DNA from 4 places in the Pseudomonas sp. GW821-FHT02B10 genome. Region 2 is predicted to be linked to each of the others. Evidence: predicted binding sites of a transcription regulator. Region 2 holds the regulator's gene; each other region holds the start of a gene.

Region 1 (5,954 bases), on a different contig from region 2:
GAAACAAGCCTTGTGTAGCCGCTGCCGAAGGCTGCGATCGGCTCCGAAGGAGACGCGCCCTTGCAGGCCCCGGAGGCTCTTCGAGCCTCATCGCAGCCTGCGGCAGCGGCTACAGGTCAGATGGCTGTCAGCTCGATCACGCAGCAAGCGCCACTGACGCTGACTTCCCGCAGGCCGGGGTTACCGAGCAGTTGCAGGCAGTCATGGCGCTCCAGCAAGGCGGCGACACCGCCACCCAGGTCGGCGCGCATTTCCTCGGCCACGCTGAATACCAGCACCGTGCCGGCCTGGGTGAAGAAGCGCTGGCCACCCTGCAGCCATTGCAGGCGAGCGCTGTAGCGGTCCGGCGCGTAGATCAGGTTGAAGTCGCGAATCGGCCCGTCGATCAGGGTGCACGCGACCTGGCTGGCGCCACTGAAGGCAAAGGGGTCCAGCGGTAACAGTGCGCGGGTGTCCTCGCCGTCCACCGTCAGGGTCATGCCCGCGCCTTGCAGCACGGTAATGACCCGCTGGTAGCCGGCGAAGCTGGAGAAGCCACCGGACTCGCCGATATCGGCGATCGACAGCCGCCAGCCGAAACCTTCCAGGCCGACGCCGGCGTCCCGGGTGATCTCTTCGGTACTGCCGCCACCGTTCTTCCATGGCATGCGCGGGTAGTTGGCCGCGCGCAAAACGTTCAACTGAGTCATTGATGCCCCTTACTTATGAAACCGCCCTTCCAGGCTGTGACGAGAACCCGGGTGGATCAGGCGCGCGGCGGTCACCGGCTGGCGGCCGGACCAGGTCCGGCGGCGAATCAGCAGGCACGGCTCGCCGCGCTCGATCTGCAGCAACTTGCATTCTTCCGGCTCGGCCAGAATCGCCTCGACCACGTGCTCGCCCTCGGTCAGCGGCGCGACCTGGTTCAGGTAGGCGTAGGGGGTCTGCAGGGTGAAATCCTGTTTGAGGTAATCCGGCGCCACCAGCGCGTTGACGAAACGGTCCTCGATCTGCACCGGGATATCGTTCTCGAAGTGCACGATCAGCGAGTGGAAGACCCTCTGCCCTTCGCGCATTTCCAGGGCCACGGCGCGCTCGGAACCGGCCGCCTCTTCACCCAGGGTGATGACCTTGCAGGTATGGCGATGACCGCGCGAGGCGATCTCGTCGGCAATGTTGTGCACCTCGAACAGCGCCGACTGGCTTTTCGGTTCGGCGACGAAAGTCCCCACGCCCTGCATGCGCACCAGCAGGCCTTCGGCGGTCATCTCGCGCAGGGCGCGGTTGATGGTCATGCGGCTGAAACCCAGCTGGCTGACCAGCTCGCTTTCCGAGGGCACGCGGTAATGCGGCGGCCAGTTTCCACTCTCGATCTGCTGGGTGATCATCTGCTTGACGCGGGCGTACAGGGGCGCCGGACTATCGCCCAGATGGGCGGCCAGCGGGGAGTTGGCGGGCGGAGTCGGCACGGGAAATCCTTGTTGGCTGAAGAAAGAGGCTAGCTTGCCGGAGTTTACCGAGCAGGCAAACGTCTGTATATGTATATACAAATAACACACGACGGGGTGCTTGAACCATGTCCGCCTTCTTTGCCGAACGCGCACTGCTGCCTAACGGATGGGCCAACAACGTACGTCTTGAGGTCAGCGCCGACGGCCTGTTGACCCACATCCAGGCCGATGCCAGCGCAGAAGGCGCCGAGCGGCTACAAGGCCCGCTGCTGCCGGGCATGCCCAACCTGCACTCCCATGCGTTCCAGCGGGCGATGGCCGGGCTGGCGGAAGTGGCCGGCAACCCCAACGACAGCTTCTGGACCTGGCGCGACCTGATGTATCGCCTGGTGGGCAAGATCAGCCCGGACCAGCTGGGCATCATCGCCCGTCAGCTGTACATCGAAATGCTCAAGGCCGGTTACACCTCGGTCGCCGAATTCCACTATGTGCATCACGACACCAACGGCCAGCCCTACGCCGACCCGGCCGAGCTGTCCCTGCGCATCAGCCAGGCCGCCAGCGCCGCCGGCATCGGCCTGACCCTGCTGCCAGTGCTGTACAGCCACTCCGGTTTCGGCGGCCAGGCGCCCAACGAAGGCCAGCGCCGCTTCATCAACAGCACGGAAAACTACCTCAAGCTGCAAAGCCGCCTGCAACCGCTGCTGGCCCGGCAACCGGCCCAGCAGCTGGGGCTGTGCTTCCACTCGTTGCGCGCGGTCACCCCGCAGCAGATCAGCGAAGTGCTGGCCGCCAGCGACAAGCAGTGCCCGGTGCATATCCACATTGCCGAACAGCAGAAGGAAGTCAACGACTGCCTGACCTGGAGCGGGCGCCGGCCGCTGCAATGGCTGTATGAAAACACCGCGGTCGATCAGCGCTGGTGCCTGGTCCATGCCACCCACGCGAATGCCGAAGAAGTCAGCCTCATGGCGCAGAGCCGAGCGATTGCCGGCCTGTGCCTGACCACCGAAGCCAACCTCGGCGACGGGATTTTCCCGGCGGTGGATTTTCTCGCCCAGGGCGGCCGCATGGGTATCGGTTCCGACAGCCATGTGTCGCTGAGCGTGGTGGAAGAATTGCGCTGGGCGGAATACGGCCAGCGCCTGCGCGATCAACGCCGCAACCGCCTGTATCGCAACGACCAGCCGATGGTTGGCCGGACCCTGTACGACGCCGCGCTGGACGGCGGCGCCCAGGCCCTGGGGCAGCCGATCGGCGCCCTGGAAGTGGGCAAGCGTGCCGACTGGCTGGTGCTTGACGGCAGCGATCCTTACCTGGCCACCGCCGAGGGCGACGGCATTCTCAACCGCTGGCTGTTCGCCGGCGGCGATCGCCAGGTGCGCGATGTGCTGGTCAACGGTCAGTGGGTCGTGCGCGACGGACGTCACGCAGGCGAAGAAGAAAGTAATCGGGCCTTTACCCAGGTGCTGCGCGACCTGCTCGGCTGAAGCCCGTCACCGCGGGAGCCAGCACGCTGGCTCCCGCATGGATTCACTTCGAGGTCTTGGCCATCGCCTTGTCCGACACTCGCCAGATCAGACGGGTGGTGTCATAACCCTGCTGGCGCGCCCTGCTCAGCAGGTCCTCGCGAACCGCCTCGCTGACATTCGGCCGGCGCGACAACAGCCACAGGTATCGACGATCCGGGTTGCCGACAATGGCTGTCTTGTAGTCGTCGCTCACATACAGCACCCAGTAGTCGCCCTTGGCCAGGCCCGGGATCAACCGGGAAAACCAGGTATCGAACTCGACCCACAGCTTGTCGGTTTTGTCCGGCGCCTGCGGCGTTGCCGTGCCCCGCACCTCTTCCCATTGCCAGTTGGCGGTCAGGCAGCGGTTGAGCACCGCCATATTGCCTTCGGGCAGCAAGGTGTAGCGGGCTTCGGATTGCGCGCAGTTACGTTGGAAATACATCGGCAAACGCGCCAGCTCGTACCAGGTCCCTTGGTAACGCTTGAGATCGACGTGATTAGCGGTCTTGGGCGCCAGTGAATCGTCCCGGGAAGTGGCGCAGCCGGCCAACAACAGGCCGGCCAGAAGAGTGACTAGCAAACGCATCATTATTTTTCTCCCGTGGGCACGTGGCCCCGGTTTTTTTTACTTCAGGCCTTGCCCGGAAAACATCAGCACTTTGTCACCGGCGTACTGCACGCTGATAAAGCTGTTCTTGTCACCCCAGGTGCAGCTGGACATGCCCAGCGCGCCGGAACAATCGGTTGGTTTGCCCAGCAGTTTTTCAACTTCGGCCTTGGGCATGCCGGCCGACAGCTTGGAATAGTTTTCCTGATTGATCTTGCCGCATGCAGCCAACAGCACGCAGAACGACAACAGAGCGAGAGAACGCAGGGACATGGTGAAACTCCTGGGCGAACGGGGGGATGGCATGCTGCCAACCAGAAGCTTAGAAGAGAAAAGCCCCATCTGGTTCCCCAGCCAGACGCCTATTTATTGTGACGCAGCGCCCAGCATTTCCTCCGGAATCAACCACTTTGCGGGGGCAAAACGCATTTCGTCGGGCAGACGTCGGCGTGCCTCATTTTTCATGATGGCCAGTCGACATAAAAGCAGCGCAAAAGCTGCCGTTATGGCAAATTGACGCCCCCTCGCTGACCACCCTTTCGCGGTAGTTCACCTAATGACCAGAAACATGAAATTCAGCCATAAGATCCTGCTTGCCGCCGCTCTTGTGGTCGCCGTTGCGTTCGCCTGTTTTATCCTGTTCAACGACTATCGACAGCGCGAGGCCCTGCGCAGCAGCAACGAGTCCTCCATGCAGGAACTCGGCAGCCTGACCAGCAGCAACATCCAGACCTGGCTGGAAAGTCGCATCCAGTTGCTGCACACCCTGGCCCAGCAGATCGCCGTGGACGGCAGCGGCGCCGACGGCCTGAAACGCAGCGTCGGCCTCCCCGCCTATGCCAGCAACTTCCAGCTCAGCTACTTCGGCGGCCAGGACGGCGCGATGTTCTCGGTCCCGGCGGGCAACCGCGCGCCCGACTACGACCCACGTGCCCGCGGCTGGTACAAGGCGGCCAACTCGGCCCAGCAGACCATCGTCACCGAACCCTACATCGCCGCCTCTTCCGGCAAGCTGGTGATCACCGTCGCCACCCCGGTGCAGCACCAGGGCAGCTTCATCGGCGTCGCCGGAGCCGATATCGACCTGTCCAACGTCAGCGCCATCATCAACTCGCTGAATTTCGGCGGCCATGGCCAGGCGTTCATCGTCAGCGCCGGCGGCAAGATCCTGATCCACCCGGACAGCAAGCTGGTGCTCAAGAACCTCAGCGACGCCTACCCCAATGGCGCCCCGCAGGTCGGCCCGGGCCTGAAGGAAGTCGAGCTGGACGGCAAGACCCAGCTCATCTCCTTCACCCGCGTCAACGGCGTGCCGGCGGCGGACTGGTACGTGGCGCTGGTGCTGGACAAGGACACCGCGTTCTCGATGCTCAGCGAGTTCCGCACCTCAGCGATCATCGCCATGCTGATTGCCGTAGTGATCATCATCAGCCTGCTGGGCATGCTGATCCGCGTGCTGATGCAGCCGCTGCACCTGATGGGCCGCGCCATGCACGACATCGCCGAGGGTGAGGGCGACCTGACCAAGCGCCTGACCATCCATGGCCACGACGAGTTCGGCACCCTGGGCGTGTCGTTCAACCGTTTCGTCGAGCGGGTTCACGGTTCGATCCGCGAAGTCGCCTCGGCCACCGGCCAGGTCAACGAAGTCGCCCTGCGGGTGGTCAGCGCCTCGAACTCGTCGATGTTCAACTCCGGCCAGCAGGCCTCGCGCACCAGCAGCGTCGCCGCGGCCATCAACCAGCTCGGCGCCGCCGCCCAGGAAATCGCCCAGAACGCCGCCCTGGCGTCGCAGCACTCCAGCGATGCGCGCAACCTGGCTGGCGAAGGCCAGGCCGTGGTCGACCAGACCATCGCCGCCATGCAGCAGCTGTCGGCGAAGATCAGCGACTCCTGCGGCCATATCGAAACCCTGAACAGCAACACGGTGAACATCGGGCAGATCCTCGAAGTCATCACCAGCATCTCCCAGCAGACCAACCTGCTGGCCCTCAACGCCGCCATCGAAGCCGCCCGCGCCGGGGAGGCCGGCCGTGGTTTCGCGGTGGTCGCCGATGAGGTGCGCAACCTCGCCCACCGCACCCAGGACTCGGCGCAGCAAGTGCAGAAGATGATCGAGGAACTGCAGGTCGGCGCCCGCCAGGCGGTGGACACCATGACCGAAAGCCAGCGCGAGAGCGCAAGCAGCGTCGGCATCGCCAACCAGGCCGGCCAGCGCCTGGGCAGCGTGACCCAGCGCATCGGCGAGATCGACGGCATGAACCAGTCCGTGGCCACCGCCACCGAGGAGCAGACCGCCGTGGTGGAGTCGATCAACGTCGACATCACCGAGATCAACACCCTCAACCAGGAAGGCGTGGAAAACCTGCAGGCGACCCTGCGCGCCTGCGCCGACCTGGAGCA
Region 2 (5,954 bases):
GAGCTGCTGCCTTCGCCGGCCCGCGCCCTGGAAACCAAGGAGCTGGGCTGGGACGACGTGACCCAGATCGACATGATCGGCCTGGAAGTCGGTTATCGCCTGATTCCCCTGGTGGACCGCAACCAGGGTGGGCAATTGCTGGCGCGGATCAAGGGCGTGCGCAAGAAGCTGTCCCAGGACCTGGGCTTCCTCATGCCCACCGTGCATATTCGCGACAACCTCGACCTGGCACCCAGCGCCTACCGGCTGACGCTGATGGGGGTGATCCTGGCCGAGGCCGAGATTTACCCGGATCGCGAGCTGGCGATCAACCCGGGGCAGGTCTATGGCACGCTCAATGGCATCAACGCCAAAGATCCGGCCTTCGGCCTGGAGGCGGTGTGGATCGAGATCAGCCAGCGCGCCCAGGCGCAGTCGCTGGGCTACACCGTGGTCGACGCCAGTACCGTGGTCGCCACCCACCTCAACCAGATTCTGTACAAGCACTCCAGCGAGCTGATCGGCCACGAAGAAGTCCAGCAGCTCTTGCAATTGCTGGCCAAGGGTTCGCCGAAGCTGGCGGAAGAGCTGGTGCCGGGCGTGCTTTCGTTGTCCCAGCTGCTCAAGGTGCTGCAGGCGCTGCTGGCCGAACAGGTGCCGGTGCGCGATATCCGCAGCATTGCCGAGGCCATCGCGAACAATGCCGCCAAGAGTCAAGATACTGCCGCTTTGGTGGCCGCGGTGCGTGTCGGATTGTCGCGCGCCATCGTGCAAAGCATTGTAGGCACTGAGTCCGAGCTGCCTGTGATCACCTTGGAGCCCAGGTTGGAACAGATTTTGCTCAATAGTCTGCAGAAGGCAGGACAAGGCTCGGAAGAGGGTGTCCTGTTGGAGCCAAGCATGGCTGAGAAGCTGCAGCGTTCGTTGATCGAAGCCGCGCAGCGCCAGGAAATGCAAGGTCAACCGGTGATTCTGCTGGTAGCCGGTCCGGTCCGCGCGATGCTCTCGCGGTTCGGACGCCTGGCGGTCCCGGGCTTGCACGTGTTGGCGTACCAGGAAATCCCTGACAACAAGCAAGTGACCATCGTTGCGACAGTAGGGCCCAACGGCTGAGGTAGTGGGTTATGCAAGTTAAGCGTTTTTTCGCCGCCGATATGCGTCAGGCCATGAAGCTGGTTCGTGATGAGCTGGGCGCCGACGCTGCCATCATTGGCAATCGCCGCATTGCCGGCGGTGTCGAGCTGACGGCTGCCCTGGATTACAAGCTATCGGCGCTGGCGCCGCGGGTGCCGAACATGGAACTCGAGGACGAACTGCGCAAGACTCAGTCGCGCATCGTCACCGCCCAGGCCGAACTGAGCCTGCGTGGCGACGGCGATGCCAGCACCAATCGCCAGCTGTTCGCCGGCCTGCCGCTGACCGCCGCCGAGCCGCTGATCGAACCTACATTCAACGAGCCCCAGCGCCCGGCCCCGGTAGTCGCCGCACCGGCTGTCGATCAGCGGGCACTGGACTCGATGCGTTTTGAACTCAACGGCCTGCGCGAGTTGCTGGAAGTCCAGCTCGGCTCCCTGGCCTGGAGCCAGCTGCAAGGCAGCCGGCCCGAACAGGCCAACCTGTGGCGGCGCCTGCAGCGTATCGGCTTGTCCGGTCCGCTGGCCCGTGACCTGCTGGCGCTGATCACTGAAATCGACGAACCCCGCCAGGCCTGGCGCATGCTCCTGGCCCACCTGGCGCGGATGATCGTGACCCCGGAAGTCGAGCCACTGGAGGAGGGCGGTGTGATCGCCATGGTCGGCCCCGCCGGCATGGGCAAGACCACCACCCTGGCCAAGCTGGCCGCGCGTTATGTACTCAAGTACGGCGCGCAGAACATCGCGCTGGTGAGCATGGACAGCTACCGCATCGGCGCCCAGGAACAGCTCAAGACCCTGGGCCGGATCCTCAACGTCTCGGTGACCCATGTCGACCCGGGCCAGTCCCTGGCGCAAGCCCTCGATCCGCTGCTGCGCAAGCGTGTGGTGCTGATCGACACCGCCGGCCTGCAAGCCAGCGACCCGGCCCTGCGCATGCAGCTGGAAAGCCTGGCCGGACGTGGCATCCGGGCAAAAAATTATCTGGTCTTGGCAACCACCAGCCAGAAACAGGTTCTAACCGCCGCATACCACAGCTACAAGCGTTGCGGGCTGGCCGGCTGCATCCTGACTAAACTGGATGAAACCGCCAGCCTTGGTGAGGTGTTGAGCCTGGCGATCAGTCATGAACTCCCTGTTGCCTATCTGACCGATGGCCCGCGGATTCCGGACGATCTGCACTTGCCGCGTCGTCACCAGCTGGTCAGTCGTGCGGTGAGCGTGCAGATGCAGGAAGAACCCAGCGAAGAAGCCATGGCTGACATGTTCGCTGACCTCTACCACAACCCGACCAAGCGGGTTGGCTGAGGGAATCATGAAAAGATTGCAATGTACCTACATCGATGGTCTGCCAGGCATTGTTCCGTTGGTGAACGCGCAGCCAGTTATGTGGCCCCGTCTAAGTAAGACAAGGTAAAGAACGAACATGGGCAGCATGCATCCCGTACAGGTGATCGCGGTGACCGGCGGCAAAGGTGGCGTCGGCAAGACTAACGTGTCAGTGAACTTGTCCCTGGCCCTAGCGGAGCTCGGCCGGCGCGTCATGCTGCTGGACGCCGACCTGGGCCTGGCCAACGTCGACGTGCTATTGGGGCTGACCCCCAAACGGACCCTCGCCGACGTGATCGAAGGCCGCTGCGAGCTGCGCGATGTGCTGCTGCAGGGGCCGGGTGGAATCCGTATCGTGCCGGCGGCGTCCGGCACCCAGAGCATGGTTCATCTGAGCCCGGCGCAGCATGCCGGCCTGATCCAGGCCTTCAGCGACATCGGCGACAACCTCGATGTGCTGGTGATCGACACCGCCGCCGGCATCGGCGACTCGGTGGTCAGCTTCGTCCGCGCGGCCCAGGAAGTATTGCTGGTGGTCTGCGACGAGCCGACCTCGATCACCGACGCCTACGCGCTGATCAAGCTGCTCAACCGCGACTACGGCATGAACCGCTTCCGCGTGCTCGCCAACATGGCGCAGAGCCCGCAGGAAGGGCGCAACCTGTTCGCCAAGTTGACCAAGGTCACGGATCGCTTCCTGGACGTGGCCCTACAATATGTCGGCGCCGTGCCTTACGACGAATGCGTGCGCAAGGCCGTGCAAAAGCAGCGTGCGGTCTATGAGGCGTTTCCGCGTTCGAAATGCGCGCTGGCATTCAAGGCCATCGCGCAGAAGGTCGATACCTGGCCGTTGCCGGCCAACCCACGTGGACATCTGGAATTTTTCGTCGAGCGGCTCGTGCATCAGACAGCGGGACCGGTGCTATGAGCGCCAGCGGCTACAACCTTTACAAAAAGTCGGCACGTGACAGCCAGTACGAATTGATCGAGCGCTATGCACCGCTGGTCAAGCGTATTGCCTATCACTTGCTGGCGCGCCTGCCGGCCAGTGTCCAGGTCGAAGACCTGATCCAGGCCGGGATGATCGGTCTGCTCGAAGTGTCGACCAAGTACGACGCGAGCAAGGGCGCGAGTTTCGAGACCTACGCGGGTATCCGTATCCGCGGTGCGATGCTCGATGAGGTCCGTAAAGGTGACTGGGCGCCGCGTTCGGTACATCGCAATACCCGGATGGTGAGCGATGCCATTCGCGCAATTGAAGCTAAAACCGGTCGTGACGCTAAAGATCATGAAGTTGCGGCCGAACTTCAATTGAGTCTCGACGATTATTACGGGATTTTGAACGACACCTTGGGCAGTCGCCTGTTCAGCTTCGACGACCTGTTGCAGGACGGCGAGCATGAAGGGCTGCATGAGGATGGCGCGAGTGCTCATCTCGAGCCGTCGCGCGACCTGGAGGACGAACGTTTCCAGGCCGCGCTGGCGGACGCGATTGCCAATTTGCCGGAGCGTGAGCGACTGGTCTTGGCGCTGTACTACGACGAAGAGCTGAACCTCAAGGAAATCGGTGAGGTCCTGGGGGTCAGCGAATCGCGGGTCAGCCAGTTACACAGCCAGTGCGCGGCCCGTTTGCGGGGGCGTTTGGGAGAGTGGCGAGCGCGCTGACAGGCAGTGTGGGGGACACTGCGGACGAGACTGGCACGACGTGGCCGGACTTGCGGTGTGTATTCCATGCAGTCGTTGAGTGCTCTGCCTGATTGATTGAATGGCGCGTTCAGGTGCTGGACGCGTTTAAGACTGCTTGGAGGTCGAATTGGACAAGAACATGAAAATCCTCATCGTTGATGACTTCTCAACGATGCGGCGGATCATAAAAAACCTGTTGCGTGACCTGGGGTTCACCAACACGGTCGAGGCTGACGATGGCACCACTGCCATTCCGGTCCTCAACAGTGGGAGCATCGACTTTCTGGTAACGGACTGGAACATGCCCGGCATGACCGGTATCGATCTGCTGCGCCATGTGCGCGCCGATGAAAAACTCAAGCACCTGCCGGTACTCATGGTGACCGCTGAAGCCAAGCGCGAACAGATCATCGAAGCTGCCCAGGCCGGCGTAAACGGTTATGTGGTCAAGCCCTTCACGGCCCAGGCGTTGAAAGAGAAGATCGAGAAGATCTTCGAACGCATCGGTTGAGAGTGGAATCATTCCGCCACGGGGGAGCTATGGAGCACAACGAATCTTCATTGGGCGATTTCGAATCGACCCTGAAAAAACACGCACTCGAACTGGTCGACAGCCTTGAAAAAGGCAAGTTCGGCGAAGCCGTGCAACTGATCCATGAGCTCAACCAGACCCGTGACCGCGGCCTGTACCAGGAGGTCGGCAAGCTCACCCGCGAGCTGCATAGCGCCATCGTCAATTTCCAGATTGACCCGCATATGCCGCAAGCCGAGGAAGTTTCACAGATCACGGATGCCACCGAGCGCCTGTCCTATGTGGTCAGGCTGACCGAGGCCGCGGCCAACCGCACCATGGATCTGGTCGAGAGCGCCACCCCGCTGGTCAATGGCCTGAGTAGCGAAGCCCAGGCCCTGAGCGCCGATTGGGGGCGTTTCATGCGCCGCGAACTGGGCGCCGAGGAATTCCGCGACCTGGCCCGCCGGGTGGACGGTTTCCTGACCCGCAGCGAGCAAGACACGCGTGCGGTATCGAGCAACCTCAACGACATTCTGCTGGCGCAGGATTACCAGGACTTGACCGGTCAGGTGATCAAGCGCGTGACCCAGTTGGTCACCGAAGTCGAGAGCAACCTGCTCAAACTGGTCCTGATGGCCAGCCAGGTCGATCGTTTTGCCGGCATCGAACATGACCGTGAATCGATCCTCGCTGAAAAAGATCCGCAAAAACATCTGGCCAAGGGTGAAGGTCCGCAGATTCATGCCGATAAACGTGAAGACGTTGTATCCGGTCAGGACGATGTCGACGATTTGCTTTCCAGCCTTGGATTCTAGGAGCACCCATACATGAGCTTCGGCGCCGATGAAGAAATCCTTCAGGATTTTCTGGTTGAGGCCGGCGAGATTCTAGAGCAACTGTCCGAACAACTGGTCGAGCTGGAAAGCCGGCCGGACGATGCGGATCTGCTCAACGCAATTTTTCGCGGTTTTCACACTGTAAAAGGGGGCGCCGGCTTCCTCCAGCTCAACGAGCTGGTGGAGTGCTGCCACATCGCCGAGAACGTGTTCGACATCCTGCGCAAGGGTGAGCGTCGCGTCGACGCGGAACTGATGGACGTAGTGCTCGAAGCGCTGGACGCAGTGAACGGCATGTTCGGCCAGGTGCGCGAGCGTACCGAGATCACCGCCGCCACTCCGGAGCTGCTGGCTGCCCTGGCCCGTCTGGCCGAGCCTGCGGGGGCCGAGGAGGTCGCCGCGCCGGTGGCCGACGTTGAGACAGTTGTTGAAGCCGTTGCCGAGCCGGTCGCCGAGTCGACCGAAAGCGAGTCCGGC
Region 3 (5,954 bases), on a different contig from region 2:
TTCACCGAGTTCTCGGCGTAGTTCGACTGTTCCAGTTGGGCATCCACGGTGTTCTGGTCGATCGACGGCTGCATCGGTGTGCGGTACAGCAGCGACTCGTCACCGCTGCCCAGGCCTTCAGCTTCGATGTGCCGGCTGTTGGTCATGTTCAGGGCAAAGGTGCCGTTCTTGGCTTTCTCGTTCTGCTCGGCGAGTACGGCAGAGAAGTCCAGATCCCGAGCCTTGTAGTTCGGGGTGTCGGCGTTGGCGATGTTGTTGGCCAGCACCTCGGCACGCTTGGCGCGAAAGCCAAGAGCCTGCTCATGAATGCCGAGCGCTTTATCGAAGCTGATGCTCATGTCGGGAAACCTTCGACCAGATTTTTCGTAAACGGGATATAGCAAGCCGCGTGCCAAGTGCTAAAAGCCCGTAAATCAAGGCTTTGCCGGCAGCGGCAAAGCGGCAATGCCAGAAAAGCGGCAAGGCATTTCCGCGAAACGTCAGCAAAGCGGCAATGCGGCGGTTGCCGCCTCTTCTGCGCTGGCAAAATCGCAGGCACAAAAAAAGAGGCCCGAAGGCCTCTTTTTTCAACAACGACAATCTTACTTCGCCTGGTAAATGATCCCAGGGCTGCACTGGACCATCTGGTAGTGGTCGGGCAATCCATTGAGCGCCTCGGAAGCCCCGAGAAACAGGTAACCACCCGGCTTCAGGGTGCTGTGAATGCGCATCAGGATGTCCTTCTTCACCTCGGCGGAGAAGTAGATCAGCACATTGCGGCAGAACACGACATCGAATTTGCCCAGGCTGGCATAACTGTCCAGCAGGTTGAACGAGCGGAACTCGACCCGGCTCTTGATCGGCGCCTTGACCACCCAGCGCCCCGGCCCCTTGGGATCGAAATAGCGCTGCAGGCGATCGGCCGACAAACCGCGACCGATCGCCAGGCTGTCGTACTCGCCGGTCTTGCAGTTGTTCAGCATGGTCCCGGACAGGTCGGTGGCAACGATCTGCACCCCCATCTTCAGTTGCCCCATGTTGGTCTTCTCGAACTCGTCGATCGACATGGACAACGAATAGGGTTCCTGCCCCGAGGAACAGGCCGCCGACCAGATGCGCAAGCGCTGGTTGGGGCTGGCCTTGATCGCCTCCGGCAAGACCTTGTTCTTCAACACCTCGAATGGATAGGTATCGCGAAACCACAGGGTTTCGTTGGTGGTCATGGCGTCGACCACCATCTCTCGCAAACCGCTGCGCGGCTGGGACTGAATGCGCTGAACCAGCTCCCCGAGGGACTTGATGCCTTGCTGTTCCATCAGTTTGTTGAGACGGCTCGACACCAGATATTGCTTGTTCTCACCCAGCAAGATCCCACAGGCTTTTTCCAGGAACACCCGGAACTGTTCGAAATCCAAATTACCCGTAGACAATGATGCCGCCTCTTAAATCGTGTGACCGCCAGGGATGGATATCCCTAGCTGTTATCTGCTGCTTTGATCCGGTCGACAACCCGGGATGCCAGGTCATCAGGACGAAACTTGGCAAGGAAGTCATCGGCACCGACCTTCTTCACCATCGCCTGATTGAATACACCTGACAACGAAGTATGCAGGATGATGTGCAGCTTTTGCATGCGTGGATCGTTGCGTATTTCGGCCGTGAGGGTGTAGCCGTCCATCTCCGGCATCTCGATGTCGGAGATCATCATCAGAAACTCTTCTTCAGGTTTCTTGCCCTCGTCGACCAGCTTGCGCAGGTAATCCAGCGCCTGTCGGCCGTCGTTCAAGGCCACCACCTCGACCCCCACGGTCTGCAGGCAACGCGTGACCTGCTTGCGCGCCACCGACGAGTCATCGACCGTCAGTACCCGCAGTGAAACAGCCTTGTGCTGAGTCTCGACATCCACCACACCGACCGAAATGGTCTCGGGCGTCGGCGCGACCTCGGCCAGCACCTTCTCGACGTCGATGATTTCCACCAACTGATTGTCGACCCGCGTCACTGCCGTCAGGTAGTGATCGCGCCCCGTCCCCTTGGGTGGCGGATGGATCTCCTCCCAGTTCATGTTGACGATGCGCTCGACCGACCGCACCAGAAACCCCTGGGTCTTGGTGTTGTACTCAGTGATGATGACAAAGGGGTTGCTCAGATCCTGCAACCCGCCTGAACCGGTGGCCATCGCCAGGTCCAGGATCGGAATGGTCGCCCCTCGAATATTCGCGACACCGCACACCACAGGACTGGACTTGGGCATCAACGTCAGTTTGGGGCATTGCAGCACCTCCCGAACCTTGAACACGTTGATCCCATAGAGCTGCTGCCCGTCGAGACGGAACAGCAACAGCTCAAGGCGATTCTGCCCTACCAGTTGCGTGCGCTGGTTCACCGAATCCATTACACCAGCCATGCCCAGACTCCCCAAAGCTTAAGTTCCGACGCGCGCTCATCGCTAAACGGCACGGCGCTTGCTTTTTAACTGTTATGAACGCCAAAACGACATTTTCCCGACGCCTGACATCAAACTACCGCAGATTGCTGTACGGACTGTCGGCTTTGTTTTTTTTTAACCCTGGCCATCCTGCCGTTGCTGACTCGGTAACCCTGCCTGATCTACTTATCGGCGTCACTCAGGGGTTTCTTGAATTCACCGTAGAAGACTATTTAGCCACCAGTCAAACGCCTGGGCGCTACGAGATCCAGGTCAATCAACTCGACCCGCGGCTGCGCATGCCGCACTGCGACAAGGAATTGACAGCGACCCTGGAAAGCCCGGCGCAACCGCTGGGACGCGTGACCGTTCGCGTCCGTTGCGACGGCGCCTCGCCCTGGACCGTATTCGTGCCCGCCCAGGTCAAGCTGTTCCGCGAGGTGGTGACCACCACCCGGCCACTCAAGCGCGCCGGCATCATCAGCCCCGAAGACGTGATGCTGCGCGAGCGCGATATCGGCCAGATCAACCAGGGCTATCTGACTTCAGTGGACCAGGCCATTGGGCAGAAGCTTGTCCGACCAATGGTCGCCGACCAGCTCGTCACCCTGGTTCACCTGGAACAGGCGGAAGTGGTACGCAAGGGCGATCAGGTGGTGATCTCTGCCCGTAGCGGCACGCTGAACGTGAAAATGCCCGGCGAAGCCTTGTCCAATGGCGGCATGAGCGAGCAGATACGGGTCAAGAACCTCAATTCACAACGGGTCATCAAAGCGCGGATCACCGCGCCGGGACAGGTGGAAGTCGCCATGTAGACGACTGGCGCTGTGCACTGTTGCCCCCTAAACTGTGGCCCATGCAGGGCAACAGCGGCGCGTGCGGGCTTATCGATATTTGAGCCTAAAGTTTTCCGGCGTATTGCCGAAAACAAGTCAAGCGTCCAAATACCCAGAGGTTTTTTTACCATGGTCATCGATTTCAGCCGTTTAAACAGCTCTCCCTCACTCACCGGCAGCACGCGCACCAGCGCCAGCAAGGAAACCGGCGACGCCGACAAATCCGCGCCGCTGAACACTCCGGCCGAACAGGCCAGCACCAGCGGGGAGTCGGTACACCTCAGTAATGAGGCTCAACAGTTGCAGAAGATCACTGACAAGCTGCGCGACCAGCCTGCCGTCGACAACGCCCGCGTGGCCGAGCTGAAGCAAGCGATTGCCGATGGCAGCTATAAAGTCGACAGCAACCGTGTAGCCAGCAAACTGCTTAATTTCGAAGCCCAGCGCTAGCCAATAAGGCCTGCGCCAGTTTTTTGGACGCTTAAAACCCAAGGCCATACATGCACGACACTAATTTGCTGCAACTGATCACCGACGACTTTGCTCCAGCTCAACAATTGCTGGAATTGCTGCGCACCGAATCCCTAGCCCTGCACGGTCGCGACATGCCGCTGCTGGAAGAGATTCTCGCGCAGAAGCAAGCCCTGATCATTTTGCTCGAGCAGCATGGCCGCAAACGCAGCGAACTCCTCGCCAGCCTGAACCTTCCTGCCAGCCGCGCCGGCCTGGAACAGTTGGCCAGCCACTCCTCGATCGGCGACCAGTTACTGGCCCAGAGTGACGTGCTGACCCAAATGCTTGCCGATTGCCAGGCGGCGAACGAACTCAATGGTCGCTCGATCCAGGTTCAACAGGCCACCACCGCCAATCAATTGAAAATCCTCACCGGTGGCGAGCCTCCAGCCCTCTATGATGCCCGTGGCTCAACCGCCAAGCTTGCCAAGCCTCGCCCGCTTAGCCAGGCTTGACCCCAGAGATGAGCGCGCCCTATCAAGTCGCGGAACATGCTGGCAAAATGCTGGCTCTTGCGTGTAGTCGTATTTTGTCTGGAGATTGATGAACCGTGTTCAATGCCGTAAACGCAGAAGATGCGCCGCAGCCACCCAAGGTGCTGACCACCCCCTTGGAAATCAACTCCACGCTGCGCTTGCTGCAAGACAGCCATGACCCGCTGATCATCACTTTCCATGAACGCAGCCAGCGCTTTCAAAGCTATCTGGTCGAGATCGATCGTGACAGCAACATGATTGCCCTGGACGAAATGATCCCCCGCGATGGCGAACGCTTCATGCTCGCCGGCGAACCGTTTCGCGTCGAAGGCTTTCACGAAGGCGTGCGCATCGCCTGGGAAAGCAATGGCATCCCGACTATCGACGAATCCAATGGTGGGCGATGCTACCGCGGCACCCTGCCAGACGAAGTGGTCTATCACCAGCGCCGCAATGCCTTTCGCGCAGCCCTGAAGCTGGCCCAGCTGGTCAACATCGAACTGGGCGGCGAAAAACTCAAGGCGCCGATCGCCGGCAAGCTGCTGGATATCTCCGCCACCGGCTGCAAGCTGCGCTTCGAGGGCGACATCTCCAGCCGCCTGCAACTGGGCCAGGTCTACGAGCGTTTTATCGCCGCCCTGCCCTTCGGCAGCATGACTGCGCCAGTGGAACTGCGTTACCTGCACCACGAAGAGAAGATCGACACGACTTTCGCCGGTGTGCGCTTTCATAACATGAGCGGCCTGGTTCAACGCCAGGTCGAGCGCTTTGTCTATCAGCTGCAACGCGAAGCCCGGCGCTTCGACAAAGACGACCTCTGAGATTCGAGCGTCGATAAAAAACGGGCAGTCCCTTGCGGGGCTGCCCGTTTTGCGTTTCTAGGGCCTGGCCCCACTGAACTGGTCCGGCCCTGGTTCATCCGGCTTCACTACCGGCTCCTCAGCCTCAACCTCATCCGTGGCCGGCGTCTCGACCGGAGGCTCGGCTTCCGGTGCGCTGGTCTGTTGCATCTGATCTTGCACCACTTGCTCATCGACCCGCGGATCGAGCGCGGCCACCAATGGCGAACTGGACATGCTGTCCGGCATCGCCACGTGATGCAGCGGCGCATCATCGACCTGATGCAGGTTGGTCACGGCTTTCGGCCGGATGCGCCAGACCAGTACCAGGGCAAAGAAACTGAAGAACGCATAGAGCATCTGGCTGCCGAACAACTTCATCAGCACCCCCGCCACCAAAGGCCCCACACTGGCCCCGACGCCATAGGTCACCAGCAGCATCGCGGTCAGCGAGACCCGCCGATCGCCTTCGACATGGTCGTTGGAGAACGCCACCGCCAGCGGGTACAGGCAGAACTGCACCAGCGAACAAAGGAACCCCAGGGCGAACAGCACCTCCAGTGGTACCTGGGGCAGAATCGCCAACGGCAAGGCCACGACTGCCAGGAAGCAGGCAAAGCAGCGAATCAGCAGGGCCCGGTCATAACGGTCGGACAGCCATCCCAATGGCCACTGCACCACCAGCCCGGCAAAAATGCAGCTCCCCATGAACAGGCCGACCTGCTCGGTACTCAAGCCCTGCTGGGAGGCATACAGCGGTGCCAGGCCATAGAACGAACCGACAATCAGCCCCGACCCGAGCACCGTGCTCAGCGACTGCGGAACGCGCTTGATAAAGAAGCGCGGTTCCATGGGCGCCGGATGCAAAGGCGCCGGGTGAATA
Region 4 (5,954 bases), on a different contig from region 2:
GCTGATCGTGGAACCGCTGCTGACCCCGGCAAAATCGCCGTCGCTCAATTCGGTGTTGCTGGTCATCTGTTTGACCCGGGCCGATGGGTTGGCATTGACGGTGGTCGGGTAGGGATCAGGATGCAGCGGAGGGCGGCCGACGCTACGCGGTTGAACGTCGCGGTCGAGAATGATCCTGCCGTCCCTGATGTCGCCGGCAGCCTGGACCGGGAGACTGAGCAGCGAGCCGATGGCACAGCCGATCAGCAGGAGGCGGGTCAGAGCTGAATTGAGATTCTCCACGGCAGCATTCCCTTCTTTTTCGCTGGCCCTAGTCAGCGTTGCGAGGGTAGAGAGCAGAAGCCGTGCCGCTTTTTGATTGTTTCAAAAATTCAACAGGTTACGAATAACCAGGTGTGTTGCCGGGGCAGGGGTGTTTCAACGATGAGACCCGTATCGCCTTCGACAGCCCGGTATGGCCGTGGCGAGGCTCTGGATCGGGGGGCTCGCGGCGGGTTGTATCAGCGTTTTAACAGATGGCAGAAGGGCAATGAGAAGCCCTTTGATTTGGCCGTTCTGCGCAGCGGCGGGTGTTTCAGGGATGGACGTTTTTCTCGCCAGCAGAGGAAAGAAAAAGCGGACAGGAAAAGGATTCGGCTAACCCTGAAGTAAACGCTCGACCCGCTCGAATGCCCGTTGTCGACGGGCTTCCCAGTCGCCGCGAATCACTTCGAAGGGCTGCTGGTGTTGCACCAGCCAATCACCGGTGGCCTTGAAGAAGGCCAGGCGCTCGCTCAGTTGGGGTTGGCAGCGCTGGCCGTCGTTGCTCCAGCCGACATCTTCGGGGGAGAGTAGCAGGTGCAGATCGTAGCCGCGAGCCAGCAGCTCGGGCTCCAGCCAGTCCGGGCAGGTGCCGAACAGGGTCTGGCTCCAGAGCATATTGCTCAGCAGGTGCGTGTCGAGAATCAGCAGCGGCGGCTGTTGTGCCCGGGCCTGGTCCTCCCAGGCCAACTGGCCGCGGGCGATCTCCGGGATATCCGCCAGGCAGGTATCGCGTCGCTGCTGCTCGATGAAATGGCGGACGTACTCGCCCACCTGGATGCCACCGAAGCGCGCCTGCAAGTGGCCGCTGAGCCAGCTTTTGCCGCTGGACTCGGGGCCGGTCAGTACCAGGACCTTCATGCCGGGCGCAACGCCGGGTCGGCCCGCCAGGCACGCCAGCCCTGCACGGCCAGCAGGGTGAACAGTCCGTACAGGGCCGCCGTCAGGTACAGGTCCTTGTAGATGAACAGGCCGACAAAAATCACGTCGACGGCAATCCACAGCGGCCAGCATTGCACGCGCTTCTGCGCCATCCACCATTGCGCCACCAGGCTGAAGCCGGTCAGCGCGGCGTCCAGCCAGGGTTGCGCGGCATCGGTCCAATGGGCCATGGCGGCCCCCAGCAGCAGGCTGCCGATGGCCCCGAGGCTCAGGCCCAGCAGCATCGAGCGGGGCGCCAGCAGGCTGACCGGACGGCCCTGATGGCTGGCGCCACCGCGGGTCCACTGCCACCAGCCATAGAGTTGCAGGGCGGCGTAGACCACTTGCAGCAGCATGTCCGAATACAGTTTCACTTCGAAGAAGATCCAGCTGTACAGCAGCACCATGACCAGGCCGATCGGCCAGCACCAGGGGTTCTGCCTGACTGTCAGCCAGACGGCGATCACGCCGAGTGCGGCGGCGAACAGTTCAAGCCCGGACATGAAAAACTACCTGGAAGCGGAGGAGGGTGCGGATTGTAACCAGAAGCGGCCTTGCATGTTAGTGAAGGCCGGCAACCGTGGCGGGGCGAACCCCGCCACAACCAGCTTCAGACCCGGAACTGGCGCAACAGGCCGTTGAGCTGCTCGCTCAGTTCCTTGAGGTGCAGGCTGGCGGCACTGGACTGCTCGGCCGCCAGGGCGGTGCTGTGGGACAGGCCGGCGGCCTGGGTCACGTTCTGGTTGATGTCTTCGACCACATGGGCCTGTTGCAACGTGGCGCTGGCAATCGAGGCGTTCAGCCCGTTGAGGTTGCGCAGGGCCTGGCCGATGGCGTTCAGGCTTTCACCGGCCAGCCCGGCCTGCTCGATGGTCTGTTGCGAAGCCCGGTTGCTGTCGCCGATGACTTTCACCGCAGCTTCCGAGTGCCCTTGCAGGCGCTCGATCATCGACTGGATCTCGGCGGTGGACTTCTGCGTCCGCTGGGCCAGCAGGCGCACCTCATCGGCCACCACGGCGAACCCACGGCCCTGTTCGCCGGCGCGGGCGGCTTCGATCGCCGCGTTGAGCGCCAGCAGGTTGGTCTGCTCGGCGATCGAGTGGATCACCTCCAGCACGCTGCCGATCTGGGTGCTTTCCTGGGCCAGGGTGCGAATCACTTCCACGGCCTGGTCGATGGTGCCCGAGAGCCGGTCGATCTGTTGCAGGCTGCCGTCGATATTGACCTGGCCCTGCTGGGCCTGGGCTTCGGCGTCGCGCATCTCGCTGGCGGCGTGTTCGGCGTTCTTCGCCACGTCCTGTACGCCGTAGGTCACTTCGTTGATGGCGGTGGCCACCAGCTCCATCTGCTGCGACTGCTGCTGGCTGCGTTCCTGGGCCTGGCTGGCATTGCTGCCCAGGTCGGTGGAGGACTGCGCCAGGGCTGCGGCCGACACCTGCAACTGGCTGACGACGAGACGCAGCTTGGCGGTGAAACCGTTGAAGTGCCGGGCCAGTTCGGTGACTTCGTCCTGGCCGTGGGTGTCGAGGGTACGGGTCAGGTCGCTTTCGCCGCTGGCGATATTGGCCATGGCGTGCACGGTTTCCTGCAGCGGGCGGACGATGCTGCGGGCGATCAGCAACACCAGCAAGGCCATGAGCAGGGCAATGGCGATACCGACGACCGAGGCCTTCACCACCTGGCTGCGGAACTCGGCCTGCACGTCATCGATGTACACCCCCGAACCGATGATCCAGCCCCAGGGCTGGAACAGCTGGACATAGGAGGTCTTCTGCACCGGCTCGCTGGCGCCCGGTTTCGGCCAGCGATAGTTGACCATGCCGGCGCCCTTGGCCTTGGCGATGGCCACCATTTCGTTGAACACGGCAAAGCCGTCCGAGTCGCGAATGGCCGCGAGGTTCTGGCCGTCGAGCTTGGGGTTGGTCGGATGCATGACCATGACCGGGGTCAGGTCGTTGATCCAGAAGTAGTCGCTCTGGTCATAGCGCAGGTTGCGTATGGCGCTCAGCGCCTGCTTCTGCGCCGTCGCGCGATCGAGGCTGCCGGCGCTTTCCAGGCCCTGGAAATAGGCCAGCACACCGTTGGCGGTCTGCACCACATGCTGGGTTTTCTGCGCCTTGGCCTGGTACAGGTCGTCGTGGATCTGTTTGAGCATCAACATGCCCAGGGTCATCAGCATCAATACCGCGACAATCAGGATGAGCCACAGCCGGCGGCTGATCGACATTCTGCGTAAGCTGTTCATGAATCTGTCACTCCCGATTGTTGTTCTTGTAATAGAAACACCCCGTACATCCGTCATGCGCTCCTTGCAGTCCGGTCCATCGGATTCTCGCAACGCGACAGCGTTTATCGAGTATGTCTGCTAGGATTTCGGCCTCATCGCGAAAAACCTGAATCCGGCTGATTTTTCACGGAATTTTCAGGGGCGATGATGATCCTATTGCGGCTGCGAATCCGCGACGCACGCGTCAGTGAACATTGAAAAAAAATTAAAAAGGCATGCCACGGCATGACCTTCGGGGGATTGATGGAGCTTTGGACTGCCGCACAGGCATTGATTTTAGGGATTGTGGAAGGGCTGACGGAGTTTCTGCCCATCAGCAGCACGGGCCACCAGATTATCGTTGCCGACTTGCTCAACTTCGGTGGCGAGCGCGCCATGGCGTTCAACATCATTATTCAGTTGGGGGCCATTCTCGCGGTGGTCTGGGAGTTTCGCCGCAAGATCCTCGACGTGGTCACCGGCCTGCCGACCCAGCGCAACGCCCAGCGTTTCACCATCAACCTGCTGATCGCCTTCCTGCCCGCCGTGGTGCTGGGGGTGATTTTCGCCGACCTGATCCATGAATACCTGTTCAATCCGATCACCGTCGCCACGGCGCTGGTGGTGGGGGGCGTGGTCATGCTCTGGGCCGAACGCCGGCAGCATGAAATACATGCCAACACGGTGGACGAGATCAGTTGGAAAGATGCCTTGAAGGTCGGTTTCGCCCAGTGCCTGGCGATGATTCCAGGCACCTCGCGCTCAGGCTCCACCATCATCGGCGGCCTGTTGTTCGGCCTGTCGCGCAAGACCGCCACCGAGTTCTCGTTCTTCCTGGCGATGCCGACCATGGTCGGTGCCGCGGTCTACTCGGGCTACAAGTACCGCAATCTGTTCCAGCCGGACGACCTGCCGGTGTTCGCCATCGGCTTCATCACCTCGTTCATCTTCGCGATGATCGCGGTCAGGGGCCTGCTCAAGTTCATCGCCAACCACAGCTACGCGGCCTTTGCCTGGTACCGCATTGCCTTCGGCCTGGTGATCCTCGCCACCTGGCAGTTCGGCTGGGTCGACTGGACCGCGGTCCATTCCTGATGGATGCACGCAATCAGAACCGCCCCGGTAGCGTCGCCGGGGCACGGATCCAGCAGCCAAGGCTCAAGGCGGTGGTTTTCCTGCTGCTCTGCGCCTTACCGCTGTGCGGCTCGCTGCTGTTGGGTGTGAAGGGGATTTCCTGGGTACCGCTGGTGGCCTACGGTGCGGTCAGCGTGCTGACGTTCTTCCTCTATTGGAGCGACAAGCGCAAGGCCCGTAGCGACAGCTGGCGGACCCCGGAAAACGTCTTGCACGCCGTGGAGCTGGCCGGTGGCTGGCCAGGCGCCTTGCTGGCGCAACAGGCGTTTCGCCACAAGACCCGCAAGCTGTCCTATCAACTGGTGTTCTGGCTGATCGTGCTGCTGCACCAGGTGTTCTGGATCGACCGGCTGTTTCTCGAAGGCAGCCTGTTCTCGCTGTTCTAAAGCAACAGGCCTACCTGTACCCGCTTGGGCAGCTTGCTCACCACCAACTGGTGCGAACGCTGCAGCAAGTCCCGCAGTTCGCCGGTGCCCAGCGGGTAGGGCGTCTGCATGATGATCCAGTGCGCCCGGGCCAGGTACGGCGCCGGCCCGATGCCGGGACGGTCGACATGGCCGAGGAACAGCTCCTTGTCCACCTTGAACGCCAGTGACTCGCCCCGCAGGTTCTGCAGGGCGAACATCTTGTTGCCGGCCACGGAAAACACCCGCACGCCGCCCCATTTGTAGTCTTCGCGCGCGCCCGGCAAGTCCAGGCAGAATTGCGCCACATCCGCTTCAGTCATGGTTTTTTCTTCCTTTTGTCGCGCTGTCACAGTGTGCGGTCCCCGCAGCCTTTGAAGGCTTCGCTGACATGCTCGATCCAGGCCCTTACCGCTGGCAATACACCGCGCCGGTGAGGGTAGACCGCCTGCAGCCAACCGCCAGGCAGCGACCACTCGGGCAGCAGTTGCACCAGCTGCCCGGTCTGCAGTTCTTCTTCGCAATACATCATCGGCAGGATGGTACAGCCAAGGCCGGCGAGGGCGCAGGAACGGCGCACCAGAAAATCGTCGATGCCCAGGCGCGCCTCCAGGACCAGGTCGCATTTCTCGCCCTGGGCATCAAGCAGGCGCAAATGCACCATGCGGTCGGCCTCCAGGGCTCCCAGCACCGGCACCTTGTGCAGGTCTTCGGGACTGTGGATCGGCCATTCCCGGGCGAACCCCGGACTGGCGACCATCACAGTCTGCGCCTGGCGCAGGCGCCGGGTCACCAGCAAGGGATCTTCGTCGCCATGTTCGCGAACCCGCAGCGCCACGTCGATGCCTTCGGCGACCACGTCGACCCGGCGGTTGAGCAGCTGCATGTCCAGCTGGACCTGGGGATATTGCTCGAGGAACGAGCTGATG

What was found. The regulator FliA, encoded in region 2, starts transcription of late flagellar genes. The targets are predictions, from matches to a motif close to CTAAAGTTTNNNNNNNNNNNGCCGNTAA.
Region 1: a site for FliA is predicted at 4,031-4,058, ahead of AC07VU_RS09135 (methyl-accepting chemotaxis protein). Genes of this name have one in related genera too.
Region 3: a site for FliA is predicted at 3,308-3,335, ahead of flgM (flagellar biosynthesis anti-sigma factor FlgM). Genes of this name have one in related genera too.
Region 4: a site for FliA is predicted at 3,592-3,619, ahead of AC07VU_RS19620 (methyl-accepting chemotaxis protein). Genes of this name have one in related genera too.

The regions. Positions count from the first base shown of each region.
Region 1 is NZ_JBWKVU010000003.1:375,972-381,925, forward strand. It holds gene AC07VU_RS09110 (HutD/Ves family protein) at 117-689, opposite strand; gene hutC (histidine utilization transcriptional repressor HutC) at 699-1,367, opposite strand; gene AC07VU_RS09120 (formimidoylglutamate deiminase) at 1,556-2,920, shown strand; gene AC07VU_RS09125 (lipocalin family protein) at 2,964-3,533, opposite strand; gene AC07VU_RS09130 (hypothetical protein) at 3,570-3,824, opposite strand; gene AC07VU_RS09135 (methyl-accepting chemotaxis protein) at 4,108-5,954, shown strand, end outside.
Region 2 is NZ_JBWKVU010000011.1:142,992-148,945, forward strand. It holds gene flhA (flagellar biosynthesis protein FlhA) at 1-1,092, shown strand, start outside; gene flhF (flagellar biosynthesis GTPase FlhF) at 1,104-2,420, shown strand; gene fleN (flagellar synthesis regulator FleN) at 2,539-3,369, shown strand; gene fliA (RNA polymerase sigma factor FliA) at 3,366-4,106, shown strand; gene AC07VU_RS22400 (chemotaxis response regulator CheY) at 4,267-4,638, shown strand; gene AC07VU_RS22405 (protein phosphatase CheZ) at 4,668-5,456, shown strand; gene AC07VU_RS22410 (chemotaxis protein CheA) at 5,469-5,954, shown strand, end outside.
Region 3 is NZ_JBWKVU010000005.1:75,487-81,440, forward strand. It holds gene flgB (flagellar basal body rod protein FlgB) at 1-338, opposite strand, end outside; gene AC07VU_RS13050 (hypothetical protein) at 319-579, opposite strand; gene cheR (protein-glutamate O-methyltransferase CheR) at 582-1,409, opposite strand; gene AC07VU_RS13060 (chemotaxis protein CheV) at 1,454-2,386, opposite strand; gene flgA (flagellar basal body P-ring formation chaperone FlgA) at 2,461-3,222, shown strand; gene flgM (flagellar biosynthesis anti-sigma factor FlgM) at 3,373-3,693, shown strand; gene AC07VU_RS13075 (flagella synthesis protein FlgN) at 3,744-4,211, shown strand; gene AC07VU_RS13080 (flagellar brake protein) at 4,307-5,053, shown strand; gene AC07VU_RS13085 (MFS transporter) at 5,111-5,954, opposite strand, start outside.
Region 4 is NZ_JBWKVU010000009.1:99,666-105,619, forward strand. It holds gene fapA (functional amyloid chaperone FapA) at 1-282, opposite strand, end outside; gene AC07VU_RS19610 (AAA family ATPase) at 637-1,161, opposite strand; gene pnuC (nicotinamide riboside transporter PnuC) at 1,158-1,724, opposite strand; gene AC07VU_RS19620 (methyl-accepting chemotaxis protein) at 1,832-3,466, opposite strand; gene AC07VU_RS19625 (undecaprenyl-diphosphate phosphatase) at 3,752-4,582, shown strand; gene AC07VU_RS19630 (DUF1294 domain-containing protein) at 4,582-5,007, shown strand; gene AC07VU_RS19635 (MmcQ/YjbR family DNA-binding protein) at 5,004-5,348, opposite strand; gene AC07VU_RS19640 (LysR substrate-binding domain-containing protein) at 5,375-5,954, opposite strand, start outside.